Regions from separate parts of the Bacillus sp. UMB0893 genome, predicted to be linked through region 2. Evidence: riboswitches for the same ligand, from Rfam matches in the RefSeq annotation. Region 2 holds a riboswitch; each other region holds the start of a gene.

Region 1 (4,377 bases), on a different contig from region 2:
AAGTCAACACTTTTTTTAAGCCTGCTTTGAAAGTTTCCGATGACGATATTGCTGCCACTGGAACCGAATAAAGCAGCCAATACAAAAACCTAAAATGGCGATGAATGCAGCGAGAGCGACCATTGCTGTAAAAATGTATGCAAGGATCATCCAGTTAAGAACGTAGCCAATGAATCCAAGACTAAGGCAAATAACTGCAATTGCCTGGTTAAACTGCTGCTGATCAAAATCCTCTGGAATATATTCTGACATAGGCTTCTTCAAAAACAATTTCGCCGTTTTCATAACCGGATTAAATTTAAAAAGAAGACCCATAATGCCTGCAATAAGAGGGATAAGAAGAATCCACCCCAAACCTGATATCCAGGTTGCCGCAACGGATAAAACAATAAACCATTGATTTGTTAATACAAGAGGTTTAGGAATTGTTTTCATAAAACCCCACCTGTCTGATTGGAATATAAGTATCTTACTCCTGTTTTTGTCATTTGTGAAGATAAATGCTTCAGGGGCGATTTCACTGCCCTAAAAATGCATGAATGAGGTACTCCTCGGCCACAAAATGCCATATTAGGGTACTAAATTGCTGCAAACCCCTGTTTGGCGCATTTTCTTCTGGATGGGGAGCTAACTTTGTGCGGCAAACTCCGGTTTGACGCACTTTCTTCTGGATGATGAGCTAACTTTGTGCGACAAACTCCATTTGGCGCACTTTCCTCTGGATGGTGAGCTAACTTTCTGCGGCAAACTCCGGTTTGGCGCACTTTCTTTTGGATGATGAGCTAACTTTGTGCTGCAAACTCCGGTTTGACGCACTTTCCTCTGGATGGTGAGCTAACTTTCTGCGGCAAACTCCTGTTTGGCGCACTTTCTTCTGGATGATGAGCTAACTTTGTGCGACAAACTCCGGTTTGGCGCACTTTCTTCTAGATGATGCGCTAACTTTGTGCGGCAAACTACGGTTGGTGCACTTTCCTCTGGATGGTGAGCTAACTTTCTGCGGCAAACTCCGGTTTGGCGCAATTTCTTCTGGATGATGAGCTAACTTTGTGCGGCAATCTCCAGTTTGACGCACTTTCTTATGGTTGAAGAGCACTCTTTGTGCACCAAACACCCACTTTGGTGCACTTTCTTCTGGATGATGAGCTAACTAAATCAGCTCTCCATTTTCACTGATCCAAAACGACAAATTGAAGTACTAAATTCTCGGGCTTTCCGCTTTCACATAATCTATTGACAGTTAAAAGCTGCTCGTGATAAGATCATTAAAACCAACTAAACCAATCAGAATTAAATAAATTATCAAGAGTGAACGAGAGATCTGGCTCCATGACTTCACAGCAACCACCGTAAGAACGGAAAAGGTGCTCCCACCAGCAAAGCATCGCGCTTTGGTTGATAAAGAAAAACCCTCTCTTTATTGCCAATGGAAGAGAGGGTTTTCTTTTATAATTGCTTGAATTGGAGGAACGAAAGATGAGTAAAACGATATTCCCTGTTCTGCCTGGTGCAGAAAGTTTTTTTCATAAAGGCAATGAGATTGGAATTTTACTGTGCCACGGATTTGTCGGAACGCCTCAAAGTGTCGGGGAACTTGGCAAATTGCTTGCTGATAAAGGTTTTACTGTCCTTGCTCCCAGGCTAAAGGGCCACGGAACACATGCTGAAGAACTTGAAAATTGCTGTTATTTGGATTGGTTTGAAGATCTGGAAAAGGCTTATTTAAAGCTGAAAAAAGTCTGCAAGAACGTATTTATTGCCGGTCAATCCATGGGTGGAACGCTTGCTGTTCAATTAGCGGGCAAACATAAGGAAATTAGCGGCGTTATAACGATTAATGCAGCCTTGGACGTACCTGGATATGAGTTTTTTCGGGATAAGACAGAGCCGCGCTTCATACCTGAAGGAAAACCAGATATAAAAGCGGAGGGAATTGAAGAAATTACTTACTCAGCTGTTCCTATCACTGCTGTTAAAAAGCTATTAGGCTTGATTACATTCACAAAATCAAAAATTGCCGATGTAGAATGTCCCATTCTTATTTTTAAATCTGAGGAAGATCATGTCGTTCCGCCGGAAAGCTCTGATTTTCTTTTTGAGTCCGTTTCTTCCCCAATGAAACAAATCATCAGTCTGACAAATTCCTATCATGTAGCTTCGATGGATTACGATAAAGAGATTATTGCGAATCAAACAGCAGATTATATTCGCATGTGCTGTCATCCGGAAATTGAAATTCCTGTAAGCCGATGACTTGCAGCTATAATTCCTGTTAAACTAAGAACAGGTGATAAAATGTTCTTAAAATCAATTCGATTAATCAAAGAAGAAGTACCTTCAATTAAAGAATATCCATTTTCCATTCCTGCCATTTCCAATTTGGATGAGATCAAAATTAAAAGTCCAGTTACCTTTTTCGTCGGGGAAAATGGCTCGGGCAAATCCACTTTGATGGAGGCGATTGCTTATCAATGCGGCTTTAATACCGCGGGCGGCAGCCACCATCTTTACGAAACGAGAAGCTCTCAATCGGACCTGGGAAGGTATATCAGGCTTGCCTGGATGCCTAAGGTTAGGAATGGCTTTTTCCTGAGAGCAGAATCGTTTTACCAGTTTGCATCTTATTTGGAGGAACTGAATGAAGATCCCTGGTCAGGTGATGTATTTGGACCGTATGGTGGAAAATCCCTTCATCATCAATCACATGGCGAATCATTTCTATCTCTTTTTCTAAATCGCTTCGGCACAAAAGCCGTCTACTTATTGGATGAGCCAGAGGCCGCTCTTTCACCAACAAGGCAGCTGACCTTGCTCCGCATCCTGCATGACTTAACAAAAGATGGCGACACACAGTTTATTATCGCCACTCATTCCCCCATCTTGCTTGGATATCCTGGGGCAAGTATCTTGAATTTCGATGAGGATCGTATTGCAGAAATCAATTATACTGAAACGGATCATTATCAGATTACGAAGTACTTTTTGGAAAACCGCGAGAAATTTTTGAAGGAGCTTTTCAAAGAAGAATAATCTGACTATTTACATTTTTCCTCTTTTTGGATAAACTATATAAAACATGAAAAGCATTGATAAGGAAAAGTATGTGAGTCGGACGTCTATCCAGAGAGCTTCGGGAGCTGAAAAGAAGCAAGAAATCCTTCACAGAAAATGACCTTTGAGCTTCACACCGAACATCATGACAACTGTCATCATCAGTAGGCTGTGACGTGGTGGCTGACGTTACAACAGCCTGCGTATCGACATTTTCTCATGTTCCGTACGAATGAAGACAGGTTATGTGAGTAATCTGTAAACTAAGGTGGTACCGCGAAATCAAACCTCGTCCTTAGACTTATTAAGTCTATGGACGAGGTTTTTTTGTTGGCTCTTTTCTAAGATTCATTATAAAAATTTATTAGAAAAAAGCACGAAATCCTCCTATATACGGCTTTAGTCGATATACGAATAAAAAAAATCTATGCAAAAACAGACCTTATGTTCAAAAGGAGGATAATGAAATGTCTATTTTTATTGGAGGAGCATGGCCTTACGCAAATGGGTCTCTGCATATCGGACATATCGCAAGTCTATTGCCCGGTGATATTTTAGCAAGATATTATCGTTTGAAAGGGGAAAAGGTATTATACGTTTCAGGCAGTGATTGCAATGGAACGCCCATTTCAATCAGAGCAAGGCAGGAAAATGTACCGGCCCAAGTCATTGCTGACCGGTATCATAAGGAATTTGCCGATTCTTTTCAAAAACTTGGATTTACCTATGACTGTTATACTCGTACAGATCACCAGCATCACCATCAAGCTGTGCAGGAAATCTTTATGACCCTTTTAGATAATGGCTTTCTTTATGAAAAAGAAACGCTCCAGGCTTACTGCGGTCACTGTAAACAATTTTTGCCTGATCGGTTTGTAGAGGGAACTTGTCCGAATTGTTCAGCTCATGCAAGAGGGGATCAGTGTGATGCTTGTGCAAGTATTCTCGATCCGCTAGATCTCATAAATAAAACATGCAAGCTTTGCGCTCATGAGCCCGCTTTAAAATTGACAAGACATTACTACTTTGAACTATCAGCTCTGCAGGAAAAACTTGAAAAGTATGCAACATCGGCAGAAAACAAACAGCTGTGGCGCGATAATGCCATCAAACTGACAAAGCGGTATTTATCCGAAGGGCTGCAGGACAGGGCTGCCTCAAGAGATCTTCCGATTGGCGTACCTGTTCCTATAAAGGGTTATGAGGAGAAAAAAATCTACGTTTGGATCGAAGCTGTTTCAGGCTACTTGTCAGCAAGCAAGTTATGGTCAGTGGAAAATCAGCAGGATTGGCAGCCTTTTTGGAGTGAAGGTACGAAAGCCTATT
Region 2 (4,377 bases):
ATGAAGGACAAAAGGTTGTAGTCGTTGAAGATTTAATTTCCACTGGCGGCAGTGTTGTTAAAGCTGTTCAGGCTTTAAGAGAGGCTGGGTGCGAGGTTGCTGGTGTTGTTTCAATCTTTACATATGAACTGCAAAAAGGAGCAGAGCAGCTTGCACACGAAAAAATAAATTCTGTCTCTTTAACCGATTATTCTGCATTGATCGAAGTAGCTTTAAACAATGGATCCATTGAAAAAGAGGATCATGAAAAACTAAAAAAATGGCGTGATAACCCGGCAACGGAAGAGTGGATGACTCTATAAAACAGTAAAAGCAAAGTCGCTGACTTTGCTTTTTTAATTGATCCAGATCATGATTGAGCTTGTAAATGCCGCCATACCTAATAGCAGGTATCCGGATCTGAACACCTTTTCCTTCCATTGTTCAGAAAAGACCTTGCTGCAAAACGACAAGCTAATGCTGCCAATCCATCCAAACAGATAAAACAGACCTGTCTGTTCTTCTTTTATTGAATGAAAACAGCCATGATCAACTTGTTTAATAAGAGCATAAGCAAGAGAGTAAGCACCTGCAATGAGACTGCAAATTGTAATGACAAAAGGAAATAGGATACAGATCACCTCAGAATAGTTTATAAATCTAGGCTGTTTTCACATTGATTGTAGTTTTTAGCAATATAAGTTTTCAGGTTATATTATGCATCTCTTAAATTGAAAATCCAGGCAAAAGACATGGCTATTAGCACGACTTCAGTCATGACGTATATCCATTGAGGCATAGGCGGGTTGGAAACAGCTGGGAAGTCAATAGCCGCAAAAAGAAAAACAGGAATCGTTATTACCAGCATACTTAATGCCAGCGGGAAAAGAATCATTTTCACTTTGCCATTTTTCTTAAATACAAAATGCTTGAATAAGAAAAAGATTGCTGTTGTAGCCATATGTTATAAAAAACAGAAAAGCAACAGAAAGTAAATTAGTTTCACCAATCATTTCAAGAAAGAATGGCAGGAACAGTCCATTTAGAATACCTTGTGTTAGAGAAAAAAATCTCACTGCTCCCATTCCAAAGAAAACAAAATCAAGTAATTTCAATTTCAGGTCAGGTTTTGTCATGTTTGAAATTAATTCCTTGCAGCAGGCTTCAAGATTGTCTTCAAATACGTCATTTGCTGACTTTCCATCCCTTTGTGCAAGAACTAAATGCTCAAGCAATTCTAATAATAGGTCCTTTTTATCTCTTTTTAGAACGTGAACTTGCTGAAATAAATAGGGACATATTTTCAAAAGCTGTTTTATTATCTTTTGTAAGCTTTTGCTGCAGAAGAGCCATTCTTTGTCTCATTTCCATTGTAGTCATTTATTCCTCCCCTTTTTGAAATAGCAAATTTGTAACAGGTTTCCTAATGTCAAGCCAGTCTTTTCTGATTGTTTTCAGCGAAGATCTCCCATCGTCAGTCAAAAAATAATACTTGCGGTTTGGTCCGTATCGGATTTTCTCATTTCACCTTGAATAAGCTTTTCCTATTGAAGACGCAGAAGCAGAGGATATATGCTTCCTTCACTAACAAATATAAAACCATGCTGTTCGAGCTTTTGCATTAATTCATAGCCATACACGTCTCTTTTTCATTGATGGCTAGGATACATCCCTCGAGGATGCCCTTTAAGAGCTGACTTGTAGTTGACAATCAATCACATCCTTTAATGGGTTGTATTGCAAAGCAGGTAATTTCAGCATTAGGAATAACGGAATTAATGTCAACACAAAATTTTCCATTTTGTTGTTTTTTAATGAAAAAATGAAATATTTTAATTCCTATCGAAAAACTAGGGTTGACATATAAAACAATTGTGATAAAATTTAGAAAAATATAATAAACTTATCCAGAGAGGCGAAGGGATCTGGCCCTGTGAAGCCCGGCAACCTGCTGAATGCAAGGTGCTAAATCCAGCAAAATGAAATCCCATTTTGGAAGATAAGGTAATCATGCCTGAACAGTCTTTCAAGTTGGAAGGCTTTTTTTATTTCTCAGATAATGATGCATTTCTCTGAAAACAAAACTAGCGGATAAGAAAAGAAGTGGGGGACTGCAATGGGAAATGAAGATCATCTTGAAGTCGTAATGGAAAGATTGCGTGAAATGCTGAAAACAATGAATTATGGTTCTGTTACCTTGATTGTACAGGATGGGAAAGTGATTCAGCTTGAGAAGAATGAAAAAGTAAGAATTAAATAGGCTCTTTTTGTAAACTTTGTTCTTTCATTAGTCCAGTTGGAATTGGGACTAAATTGATTCTGTATCTGCTTACTTGAAAAGAGCTGCGTCAACAAAAATCTTTTCGATCAAAAAAAGTAAATAATGTGCTGACTAGACAAACTAGAGGCATTTTAACAAAGCAGGGAATAAGGCCACTTGTTAAAATGCCTCTTTTTGCTTTGGCAGGACGTGTTATATAGAAGGGAAGTGTATTATGCTTACGTATGAAACATGGCAGGAGCCAACTATTGAGTTCGAGGTTGATGAAACATATAAAGCTGCTTTAAACGTTTTAAAATGGAGCTATGATCATTATGGCGAAGATATCGTTTATGCATGCAGCTTTGGCATTGAGGGCATTGTACTGGTGGATTTAATATCAAAGGTCCGGCCTGATGCTACAATCGTTTTCCTGGATACAGACGTTCATTTCAAAGAAACGTATGAAACGATAGATCGTGTAAAGGAAAAGTATCCTGAATTGAATATCATCATGAAAAAGCCCAGCCTCACCCTGGAAGAGCAGGCAGCAGAATTTGGAGATAAATTATGGGAAAGCAATCCAAATCAATGCTGTCAAATCAGAAAACTTACACCTCTGAATGAAACGCTATCAGAGTCAGAAGCATGGATCTCAGGACTGCGCCGCGAACAATCTGAAACAAGGAAGAATGTACAATTTATTAACCGGGATGACAAATTTAAATCCGTTAAAATATGTCCGTTAATCCATTGGACATGGAAAGATGTTTGGCGGTATGCACACAAGAATGATCTGCCATACAACCCACTTCATGACAATGGCTATCCTAGCATAGGCTGCTCACATTGCACTGCACCAGCGTTCAATGCCGATGATCTGCGTTCTGGAAGATGGAGCGGGCAAGGTAAAACAGAGTGCGGATTACATGGATAAGGAGTCTGCCTCGTGCTTGAAATAATGGCTCTTGTCATTAGTCTCTTTTTTGCAATGAATATCGGTGCAAGCGGTGCTGCAGCCTCAATGGGAGTTGCTTATGGGTCAGGTGCAGTCCCAAAAGCACGGTATGCACTTTTAATATGTGCAGCCGGCGTCTTTTTAGGAGCTGTCCTCGGAGGAGGAGAGGTCGTAAAAACGATCAGCTCCGGCATCATTCCGCAGGATATCATTAATGTAAAAATTGTGCTGATAATCATTGTTTCCGCAACAAGTTCATTGTTTTTTGCAAACTTGCTCGGCATACCGCTTTCTACCAGTGAGGTAACAGTTGGTGCGGTTGTGGGAGTAGGAATTGCCTATCAGGTTTTATATGTAAATTCATTGCTGGTCATCATGCTTTTTTGGATTATTGTTCCAGTTGCTGCATTTTGCTTAGCCTGGCTATTCGGAAAAGGGTTATATGTTATACAGAATAAGGGATTTTTGCATGATCACCCCAGGCTTACAATTGTTTTAATTCTTGCCGGCTTTTTAGAAGCATTTTCAGCGGGGATGAACAATGTTGCAAACGCAGTAGGACCTCTTGTAGGGGCAGGGATGATTTCAGTAACAAAAGGAATTTGGATAGGCGGGGCATTTGTTGCATTAGGAGCCATTTTCCTTGGAAAAAAAGTATTGGAAACAAATGGGAAGAAAATAACGAGATACTCAAAGCCGGAAGGAATATTGATTTCGGGTACGGGTGCTGCACTAGTTATTGTAAGTTCAATATTTGGATTGCCAGTTCCCCTTACTCAAGTTACATCTTCAGCTATCATTGGACTTGGCATGGCAAAGAACGGCAGTGAGATTCTTCATAAGCATATCGTGAAGAAGATTATCCGGATCTGGATTGTCTCTCCGTTATTTTCTCTTGCAATCTCTTATTTTTTAGTTAAATTATTTTTAGAAAGTGACATCTATTCAATTGTAGTCCTTGTAAGTGTCATGCTTGCAACCTTGGGAGCCATTAGCTTGATGAGGGCAATGAGGGATGAAAAGCGGGCAGTACACGAAGAAGGCGGAGGAATTTAGCATTAAAACCAATTAAAATGGTATGTTTAGGAGGAAAAAAGAAATGAGTTTACAGCCGCACGGAGGTTTATTAATACAAGCGTATTACCCAGAAGAACAATCTCAGGAGATTCATAAAGAAATT
Region 3 (4,377 bases), on a different contig from region 2:
TTAGTCATCACTGTTGTCAGAAGAGTGATTGAACCAAAAATCTTCTCAAGCAGTATGGGAATTACGCCTTTAGCAGCGCTGATCAGCCTATTCATCGGTTTTAAATTGCTTGGATTCATCGGATTATTCGCTGGCCCTGCATGTGTCATTGTTTTTGAAACGCTTCGAAAAGCCCGTGTGATCCGAACCGATTTCAAAATTTAATCACCCGATATCTAAAAATGTATGAGATAAACGGATGCTTACTTAAAAAACAGATGAATCAGAGGAGAATATATGAAGGAATTTATTTATTCACTTTTAGAGGTGCTGGCGGATTTAGGCTATTACGGAATTGCATTAGGATTAATGATTGAGATTATTCCGAGCGAGATTGTGTTAGGGTATGGAGGCTATTTAATATCACTTGGGCAAATCGAGTTTGCTGGAGCAGTGATCGCCGGGGTTATAGGAGGGACGTTTGCCCAGTTATTTCTGTATTGGATGGGGTATTACGGCGGAAGACCGTTCCTTGAGAAATTCGGAAAATATCTATTTATTAATAAGCATCACCTGGATCTTTCAGAGAATTGGTTTCAAAAATATGGCGCTGGTGTTATTTTCACAGCCAGATTTATACCCATAGTACGGCATGCCATTTCGATTCCAGCCGGAATTGCAAAGATGCCATTATGGCAATTTTCGGTTTATACAGCTGCTGCCATGATTCCTTGGACCATTTTCTTTTTATATCTTGGAATACAGCTTGGCACAAATTGGACGGAAATAAAGCATGTTGCTGAGCCTTACATTATTCCAATGGTTATCATCATGGTTCTAGCGGGAATCGGCTATTACATTGTGAAACGCAATAGCCATCGGTCCCGCAAAATTTAAACAAACGTTTGATTAATGCATTCCGAATGTATGAGGAAACCTAAAAAGGCTATTAATAATAACATGCATCATACTAGGGAGGGTGAAACTATGTTCAGCTCTTATAGTCATCTGGCAGCTGAAGTGTACGATTTAGACAAACCAGTCGGCCATTCTTTTGGCGATGTTGAATATTATCGTGAACGTCTATCAGGGATTAAAGGCCGGATTTTAGAGCCGGGAACAGGATCGGGACGTATGTATATTCCTTTGCTTGAAGACGGTCTGAGAATAGAGGGAATCGATACTTCTCCCGTTATGCTGGAATCTTGCAAAAGGCGCTGTGAGGAAAGAGGGCTTTCACCGGTTCTCCTTGAAATGAGCATGTGTGAGCTGAAACTGCCGCGTTCATACGAGGCAATCATTATTCCAGCAGGAACTTTTTTGCTGATTGAAGACCGGAAATCATCAATCCTTGCACTGAAGAAATTTCATGAGCATCTGGCACCTGATGGACGCCTGATTCTTGATCTTTACTTACAGCATGACACAGAGCTGAATGAGGTCATTACAAAGTCTTGGCAGACCCCAGAGCAAAACATCATTACTATGGAATCAAAGAGAGTTGAAGTAAACTTCATTGATCAGTATTCCGTCAGCTTTTTGAAATATGAAAAGTGGCAGAATGGAAAACTGATTGACACAGAACTGCAGCGATTAGCAATGAGATGGTACGGGGTACGTGAATTCAAACTGATTTTAGAACGGCTTGGATTTACGGATATCGTGATATCTGCTGATTATACATATGGAAAGGCTCCTGATCATGCAGGGCAAACAATTACATATGAAGCAAGAAAATTGTAAAGCACACACTCATTTAAGAGTGTGTGCTTTCTTTTACGATGTCTTTTCTCTTTTCTTCAACCAAAGGCATAACCTGCTTTGAAAAACGTTCCATTTCTTCAAGTTGAGGTGAAAATTGAAGCAGCAGCAAGTCAAGGCCAGCCTCTTCGTACTGAAGAATCTTATCTGCAATTTGTTCAGGAGTTCCAATTAGATTTGGGCGAAGTCCGCGATTGGACACAGAATAATCATAGAGTTCGAGCTTTTGTTCAAGCTGAGATTTTGTTGTGAAATCCTTATATCCTGAATAAGCCGATGATTCCTTGAGATGAGTGATTCTCTCAAGCTCCTGCTGAACTTCTGCTTCCGTTTCCCTGCAGACAATATAAGCAGCCATTCCAAAGGACTGAAACGGTTTTGCTTGAAAAGAAGCTCTTAACTTTTTCATATCGTCAACTTTTCTAGTAATCTCGTAGGCGGTTCCGCCATGCATGACATAGGCATCACAATGCTTTGCAATGGTTTCTTTTCCGCGCGGGCTTTCACCGCCTGCGTAAAGAATTGGATTTGGCTTTTGAACAGGCTTGGGATGAAGGTGTGTATTGCTTAGCTGATAAAAGCTGCCTTGATAGGTAAACGTTTCTTTTTCCCAGAGCCCTTTTAATACCTCAATAAATTCTTCTGTGCGGTCATATCTTGCATCATGTTCTGTGAAAATCCCGCCATATTGGCGCGCCTCCTCTTCCCACCAAGCTGATACAACATTTAAGGTAAACCTTCCCTTGCTGATTTGATCAATGTTAGCTGCCATCTTAGCGGTTACCGCCGGATTGTGGAAGCCTGGCCGTACAGCCGTCATGATTTCAATTTTCTCTGTAACGGCTGCAAGCGCAGCTGCCGTTGTCCAAGCTTCAAGTGAATCATGCTCAGGCCCTTTAATATCATTTAAGTATAACTCAGCAATCAAGGTTGTATCATACCCCCATTTTTCAGCCTTTTGGATAACCTCTTGTGCATAAGCAAATGTTGGAGGCATTTTCTCATCTTCTACATTTCTAAGCCATCCCCCGAAAATCGGCAGCCAAAAACCGTATTTCATCCATGAACACTCCCTGTCTTTTCAATAGAAATTGTTTTCATTCTTTTGCTGCTTTTCGAAAGTTAATGTTTTTCATTGCATCATTATCTAAGAAAAGAGCTACAAAAAAAGCCTCCCTTCGTTAAGAAGAGAGGCAGAATCTGCAGTTTCCATCCATCTCATCTGCCAAACATAACGTTTGCTGGAATTGGCACGGTTTCTTTAAAAAAGATCCGTTGCCGAGGCTTCAAAGGGCCATGTCCCTCCACCTCTCTTGATAAGAAAACATATGAAATTAGTTGTATCATAAAGAAATTTGTTTAATCTGTCAATTCTAAAAACATTAAGCGAGCTTCTCTTGAAGGAACTCTGTCACTTGCTCCGGCGTTTTTGCATTTGCACTGTGAAGGTGTCCCAGCTTTTCTCCATTTTTGAAAATCAGGATACTAGGAATACCCATTACTTGGTTTGTTTCTGCAATCTCTGGGAATTCATCTTTATTGATTTCATACCATTCATATTTAGAATAAGTCTCAATGATTTCATCAATAAACATATTCATTCTCGTACAGTCAGGGCACCAGTCTGCGAAAAATTTGATTAGCACCTCTTGATCTTGGGTAATTAAGTTTTGAAACTGTTCTTGCGATGTAATTTGCTTCATGATCATGCCTCCTTGCCTTTATTTTAATACAAAAAGGGAATTTTGCATTCATGAAATGCTTATTCAAGTCCAAATAAAGGTATTAAGTGCTATGGTCAGATGCTACGTTGAATGGAAAGGGAGAAATGTGGTTTAGCAGATCTTCAATTCAAATAGCTTAAGATCTGCAATAGATAACCAAAGAGCCGGTAAGGAGTCCCGAAACAGATTGAAAGCCGGATTGAGGTAACCAAAGAGTAGGAATGGAGCCCCGAAACAGGATAAAACTCAAAATGAGGTAACCAAAGAATCGGAATGGAGCCCCAAAACAGGTTAAAGCTCAAAATGAGGTAACTAAACATAAACAGTCGGCAGGATCAGTGATATAGCTCAAAAAGCTCAAAATGAGGTGGTTAAAAGCGGACGAAAAAAGGCGTGTCGTTCGAATGTTATAAAGAATTCCTTGATGGGCTATAACAATTTGATTTGAAAATGATAATATAGAAGAGATGAACTTTCTTTAGGGGGATATCCATATGAAAATTAAAGTCGGACTTTTATACGGCGGCAAGTCAGCAGAGCATCAGGTTTCATTGCAAACCGCACTTGCTGTAATAAAAGCATTAGATACAAACAAATTTGACATACATCCAATTTACATTTCGGAAAAAGGCGAATGGGTCCGCGGCCAGCAGCTGCAGGGGCCAGCAGAAAATGTAAAAGCTCTTCAGTTTAAAGAGGAAGGTACGATTGTTTCGCCTGTTGCCTTAAATCAGGATTTATTTCCATCAAAAAATGAAATTCAGCAAGATCAAATTGATGTTGTATTCCCGCTCCTGCACGGTCCTAACGGAGAGGATGGAACGGTTCAAGGCATGCTTGAATTGCTGAATATACCTTACGTAGGCAATGGAGTTCTTGCTTCAGCTGCAGGCATGGATAAAATCATCATGAA
Region 4 (4,377 bases), 830 kb from region 2:
CACTTCTACTCGCCGAAATGGGAGTCCAACTATCCTCGTCTCTAAATTCGCACAAATCCGCAAGCTGCAAAACAAAAAAACAGCAAGCGATTTTATCGCTTACTGTTCCTTTTTAAAATATGTCCAGCCGTCTTCCTGATAGACTTTTCCGGCCTTCATCAATGCTCCAATCGCCCGTTTGAATGCACCTTTGCTCATGTTAAAGCGTTCTTTAATATCTTCCGGATCGCTTTTATCAAAATATGGCATTGCTCCGCCTCTTGATTCCATGTAATCATAGAGCTGCTGAGCATCTGTGTCCAATGCTTCGTGCTTTCTCGGCAGCAGGGATACATTAATTGTGCCATCTTCCTTTACATCAATCACACGGCCAGTTACCAGCTCTCCTAAACGGGGCTCCCTTTTACGCTGAGAAGAGTGAATAAATCCTTTATAACCCTCTTCTGTAATGATATAAGAACCTGCAATAATCATTCTGTAGACCCTGCCAGATACGCTTTGATTGTTGGCTGCTCGATCTGCAGATACGATATTTTCCTGCATTACATCTTCTGTCGCAAGCTTCGTGAAGAACCTGCCATTTTTCGTGACTTTCAGAGAACAATAGAGCATGTCCCCTTCTTCTGGCCACACTTCTAAAAAGGCAGGCAGAATATCGTTTGCCACAAGCGCATCTTTTGATAAACCAATATCAACAAACGCTCCCATGTCCTCTCTGACACTAACAACCTCTACCCAATCGTAATGATCTTCAGTGATTTTTGGTTTTTTCATCGTTGCGGCAAGACGATCTTCATGGTCAACGACTAAGTATACCTCAACCTCATCCTTGCCTTCAATTGGTTCGGTGATTTCAGTTTTGTGCAGCAGCACACGGCTTTCCCCATCTGTTAAATAATAGCCATAATCTAGTTTTTCATCTATCGAAAGCGTCATAAACGTTCCTGGATTCATCAAATGGTATTCGTTCCTTTCTTTTATAGGGTGCTTCTAATTATATTTTGAAATTGCAGCGGCATTTTATGCGCCGACAAATTTGAGCGGTCCTACACCGCCAGACTGCTTTGTAACAACGGGTCCATTAATGAAGTTAAAATCGACTTTTTAGTCGAATCGTTGGCTAAACAGGCATTCCGCACTTCATTATTGGCCGGCTCCATCGCCCAACTCCTCGGTCACAACTGTGCTGCCGGTAAAGGCAAAACCGGACTTCTCAGGCAAATCCTTCTTTGCCTGTCTGGCTAAACAGGCGATTCTGTACTTCGTTTTGTCCGGCTCCATCGCCTAACCCCTCGGTCACAACGGTGCTGACGGTGAAGTCAAAACCGGACTTCTCCGTCAGCCCCTTTTGTGCCTTTCGGGGCTAAACAGGCGATTCCGCACTTCATTAGTTGTTATGCTCTGTTTATTCTACTATAATCTATAGATAATATAAACTTTTGGGAGGATTCTTATGGCGAAAGATAGTTCGTTTGATATTGTATCAAAGGTAGACATGCCTGAAGTGACAAATGCGATTACGATGACAATGAAGGAAATCGGCACGCGCTATGACTTCAAAGGCAGCAAAAGCAGCATTTCTTTGGAAAAAGAAGAGCTTGTATTAATTTCTGATGATGAGTTTAAAATGGATCAGTTAAAGGATGTCTTTATTTCTAAATTAATTAAGCGCAATGTAGCAACAAGAAATATTGATTACGGGAAAATTGAAGGTGCATCCGGCGGAACGATCAGGCAGCGTGCTAAGCTTGTTCAAGGAATTGATAAAGATAATGCAAAAAAGATTAATGCCATTATTAAAAACTCCGGATTGAAAGTAAAAACTCAAGTCCAGGACGATCAAGTACGTGTTACCGGAAAAAATAAGGATGATCTTCAGCAAGTGATTGCAGCTGTTCGGGGAGCGGATTTGCCGATTGATGTTCAATTCATAAATTTCCGTTAAAATTCCCCTTCTATTCAGAAAACTTTTACTTTTGTATTGAATCTCATCGAAAAAACATGTAAATTAGATATAATATCTTTTCACATGCAAAATTTCATATTTCAACATTCTTATCTAGAGAAGCTGAGGGACTGGCCCTTTGAAGCTTCAGCAACCTGGCATAATGAGAGGATCTGTAATCAGCAGAGAGCTCATTCCAAGGTGCTAATTCCAGCGATGCAACCATCGAACGATAAGAAGAAGTCCTGAACGTTCAAAAGTCTTCTTCTTGGAAGGCTTTTTTTGTTTTTCTTTCACTGTTTAGAGGAGGCTTGGAAGCATGACACTTTTAGAAGATTTAAAGAACAGGATCCTTATAGGCGACGGAGCCATGGGAACACTCCTATACTCACACGGAGTAGATCGATGTTTTGAGGAATTAAACCTGTCAAAGCCAGATGAAATATTAAATGTTCATAAGGCTTACATTGAAGCTGGCGCAGATGTGATTCAAACGAACACTTACGGAGCCAATTATATTAAATTATCAAGATATGGACTCGAAGATGACGTGAGATCCATCAATCGGCAGGCCGTTCAGATCGCAAAAAAAGCAGCCGCGAACAAGAAAGCTTATATTCTCGGAACCATTGGAGGGGTTCGTGCCTTCAAAAAAAGCGCTCATTCACTTGAGGAGATTAAACGGAACTTCCGAGAGCAGCTCTACCTTTTATTGAACGAAGAAGTAGAAGGACTATTGCTTGAAACTTATTATGATCTAGAAGAAATAAAAACAGTTTTAGAGATTGCCAGAAAAGAAACGAATATCCCAATAATCACGAATATTTCACTTCATGAAATTGGTGTTTTACAGGATGGAACCCCGCTTCATGAAGGCCTTCTTCAGCTAGAAGCACTTGGTGCAGATGTTGTTGGACTGAATTGCAGACTCGGCCCTTATCATATGCTTTCATCATTAGAAGAAATTCCGCTTCCTGATAAAGCTTATTTGTCCGTCTATCCGAACAGCAGCTTGCCGACTCTAGAAGAAGGCAGACTTGTCTACGGCTCAGGGGAAAAATATTTCGCCGAAAGTGCACTCGCTTTTCGAAATCAAGGAGCAAGACTGATTGGGGGATGCTGCGGCACGACACCAAAACATATTGGAGCAATGGCAAAAGCATTAAAAGGGCTTCCTCCTGTCACAGAAAAAAAGGTAAAAATACGGAAAGAAGAAATTTCTGTTACTTCTGCCGCTGAACGGAAATATCCTCCGCTGCAGGAAATGGTTAAAGAGAAACGTTCTTTGATTGTAGAACTTGATCCCCCAAAAAAACTTGGAATCGATAAGTTTTTAAAAGGGGCAAAAGCCTTGCAAACTGCCGGTATTGATGCTTTAACGCTTGCAGATAATTCACTTGCCTCACCGCGTATAAGCAACGTTGCTGTCGGCTCCATTGTCCAGCAGTCGCTAGGGCTTCGCTCACTGATTCATATCACCTGCCGTGACCGTAACCTAATCGGCCTGCAGTCACATTTAATGGGTCTTCATACGTTAGGTCTTACAGACGTGCTTGCCATTACAGGGGATCCATCGAAAATCGGTGATTTTCCAGGAGCTACATCAGTTTATGATCTTTCATCGTTTGATTTGATCAGCTTAATTAAACAATTTAATGACGGACTTTCCTATTCAGGAAAACCGCTTGGAGAAAAAACAAATTTCTCTGTTGCGGCAGCCTTTAATCCAAATGTGAAATATCTTGATAAAGCCGTGAAAAGACTAGAGAAGAAAATCGCGTGCGGAGCAGACTATTTTATTTCCCAGCCAATTTATTCAGAATCACAGCTGGTCGATGTTTACGAAGAAACGAAGCATCTTAAAGTGCCAATATATATAGGCATCATGCCGCTTACGAGCAGCCGGAATGCAGAGTTTATTCATAATGAAATTCCCGGCATCACATTATCAGACAGCATCAGAGAAACAATGGCTCAGGCAGGTGATGACCGCGCAAAAGCTTATCAGGAAGGATTAGCCATTGCTAAAAGGCTAATTGATGCTGCATTTGACTTATTTAATGGTATCTACTTAATCACACCATTTCTAAACTATGAATTAACAGTTGAACTGACAAACTACATCCATATGAAACAATCTGAGGTCAATGAAAGGAAGATTACGCATGTTTGATATAAAAAAGCAGCTAGAGAAAAAAATCCTCGTTCTTGATGGAGCGATGGGCACCATGATACAAGATGCAAATCTTTCTGCAGCTGATTTCGGCGGTGAAGAATATGATGGCTGCAATGAATACTTAACAATAACGGCACCAAATGTAATCGAATCGATTCATGAAGCTTACCTGGAAGCAAAAGCAGATATTATTGAAACCAATACATTTGGAGCAACCAAAATAGTCCTTGATGAGTATGATCTTGGTCATCTCTCG

The links. Region 2 has a riboswitch for S-adenosylmethionine ahead of CYJ36_RS04460 (YezD family protein). Riboswitches for the same ligand answer to the same signal wherever they lie in the genome.
Region 1: it holds a riboswitch for S-adenosylmethionine, as region 2 does, so the genes downstream of both, CYJ36_RS14505 (alpha/beta hydrolase) here and CYJ36_RS04460 (YezD family protein) in region 2, are expected to answer to the same signal.
Region 3: it holds a riboswitch for S-adenosylmethionine, as region 2 does, so the genes downstream of both, CYJ36_RS21050 (LLM class flavin-dependent oxidoreductase) here and CYJ36_RS04460 (YezD family protein) in region 2, are expected to answer to the same signal.
Region 4: it holds a riboswitch for S-adenosylmethionine, as region 2 does, so the genes downstream of both, CYJ36_RS00175 (bifunctional homocysteine S-methyltransferase/methylenetetrahydrofolate reductase) here and CYJ36_RS04460 (YezD family protein) in region 2, are expected to answer to the same signal.

Annotation. Positions count from the first base shown of each region.
Region 1 covers NZ_PKLB01000006.1:174,298-178,674, forward strand. The annotation lists gene CYJ36_RS14500 (DUF4395 domain-containing protein) at 16-435, opposite strand; SAM riboswitch class I at 1,297-1,405, shown strand; gene CYJ36_RS14505 (alpha/beta hydrolase) at 1,477-2,253, shown strand; gene CYJ36_RS14510 (AAA family ATPase) at 2,296-3,030, shown strand; T-box leader at 3,078-3,351, shown strand; gene metG (methionine--tRNA ligase) at 3,441-4,377, shown strand, end outside.
Region 2 covers NZ_PKLB01000001.1:873,910-878,286, forward strand. The annotation lists gene pyrE (orotate phosphoribosyltransferase) at 1-302, shown strand, start outside; gene CYJ36_RS04440 (hypothetical protein) at 336-620, opposite strand; gene CYJ36_RS24015 (hypothetical protein) at 695-847, opposite strand; gene CYJ36_RS24020 (hypothetical protein) at 894-1,214, opposite strand; gene CYJ36_RS24290 (hypothetical protein) at 1,234-1,359, opposite strand; partial or broken gene CYJ36_RS04455 (PadR family transcriptional regulator) at 1,360-1,690, opposite strand; SAM riboswitch class I at 1,880-1,985, shown strand; gene CYJ36_RS04460 (YezD family protein) at 2,096-2,239, shown strand; gene CYJ36_RS04465 (phosphoadenylyl-sulfate reductase) at 2,475-3,176, shown strand; gene CYJ36_RS04470 (inorganic phosphate transporter) at 3,201-4,253, shown strand; gene sat (sulfate adenylyltransferase) at 4,297-4,377, shown strand, end outside.
Region 3 covers NZ_PKLB01000011.1:22,450-26,826, reverse strand. The annotation lists gene ytvI (sporulation integral membrane protein YtvI) at 1-204, shown strand, start outside; gene CYJ36_RS21060 (DedA family protein) at 277-876, shown strand; gene CYJ36_RS21055 (class I SAM-dependent methyltransferase) at 967-1,722, shown strand; gene CYJ36_RS21050 (LLM class flavin-dependent oxidoreductase) at 1,736-2,800, opposite strand; SAM riboswitch class I at 2,956-3,063, opposite strand; gene CYJ36_RS21045 (thioredoxin family protein) at 3,123-3,443, opposite strand; gene CYJ36_RS21040 (D-alanine--D-alanine ligase) at 3,959-4,377, shown strand, end outside.
Region 4 covers NZ_PKLB01000001.1:41,962-46,338, reverse strand. The annotation lists gene CYJ36_RS00185 (CvfB family protein) at 100-954, opposite strand; gene CYJ36_RS23450 (hypothetical protein) at 1,144-1,281, opposite strand; gene CYJ36_RS00180 (YajQ family cyclic di-GMP-binding protein) at 1,454-1,945, shown strand; SAM riboswitch class I at 2,053-2,184, shown strand; gene CYJ36_RS00175 (bifunctional homocysteine S-methyltransferase/methylenetetrahydrofolate reductase) at 2,265-4,118, shown strand; gene metH (methionine synthase) at 4,111-4,377, shown strand, end outside.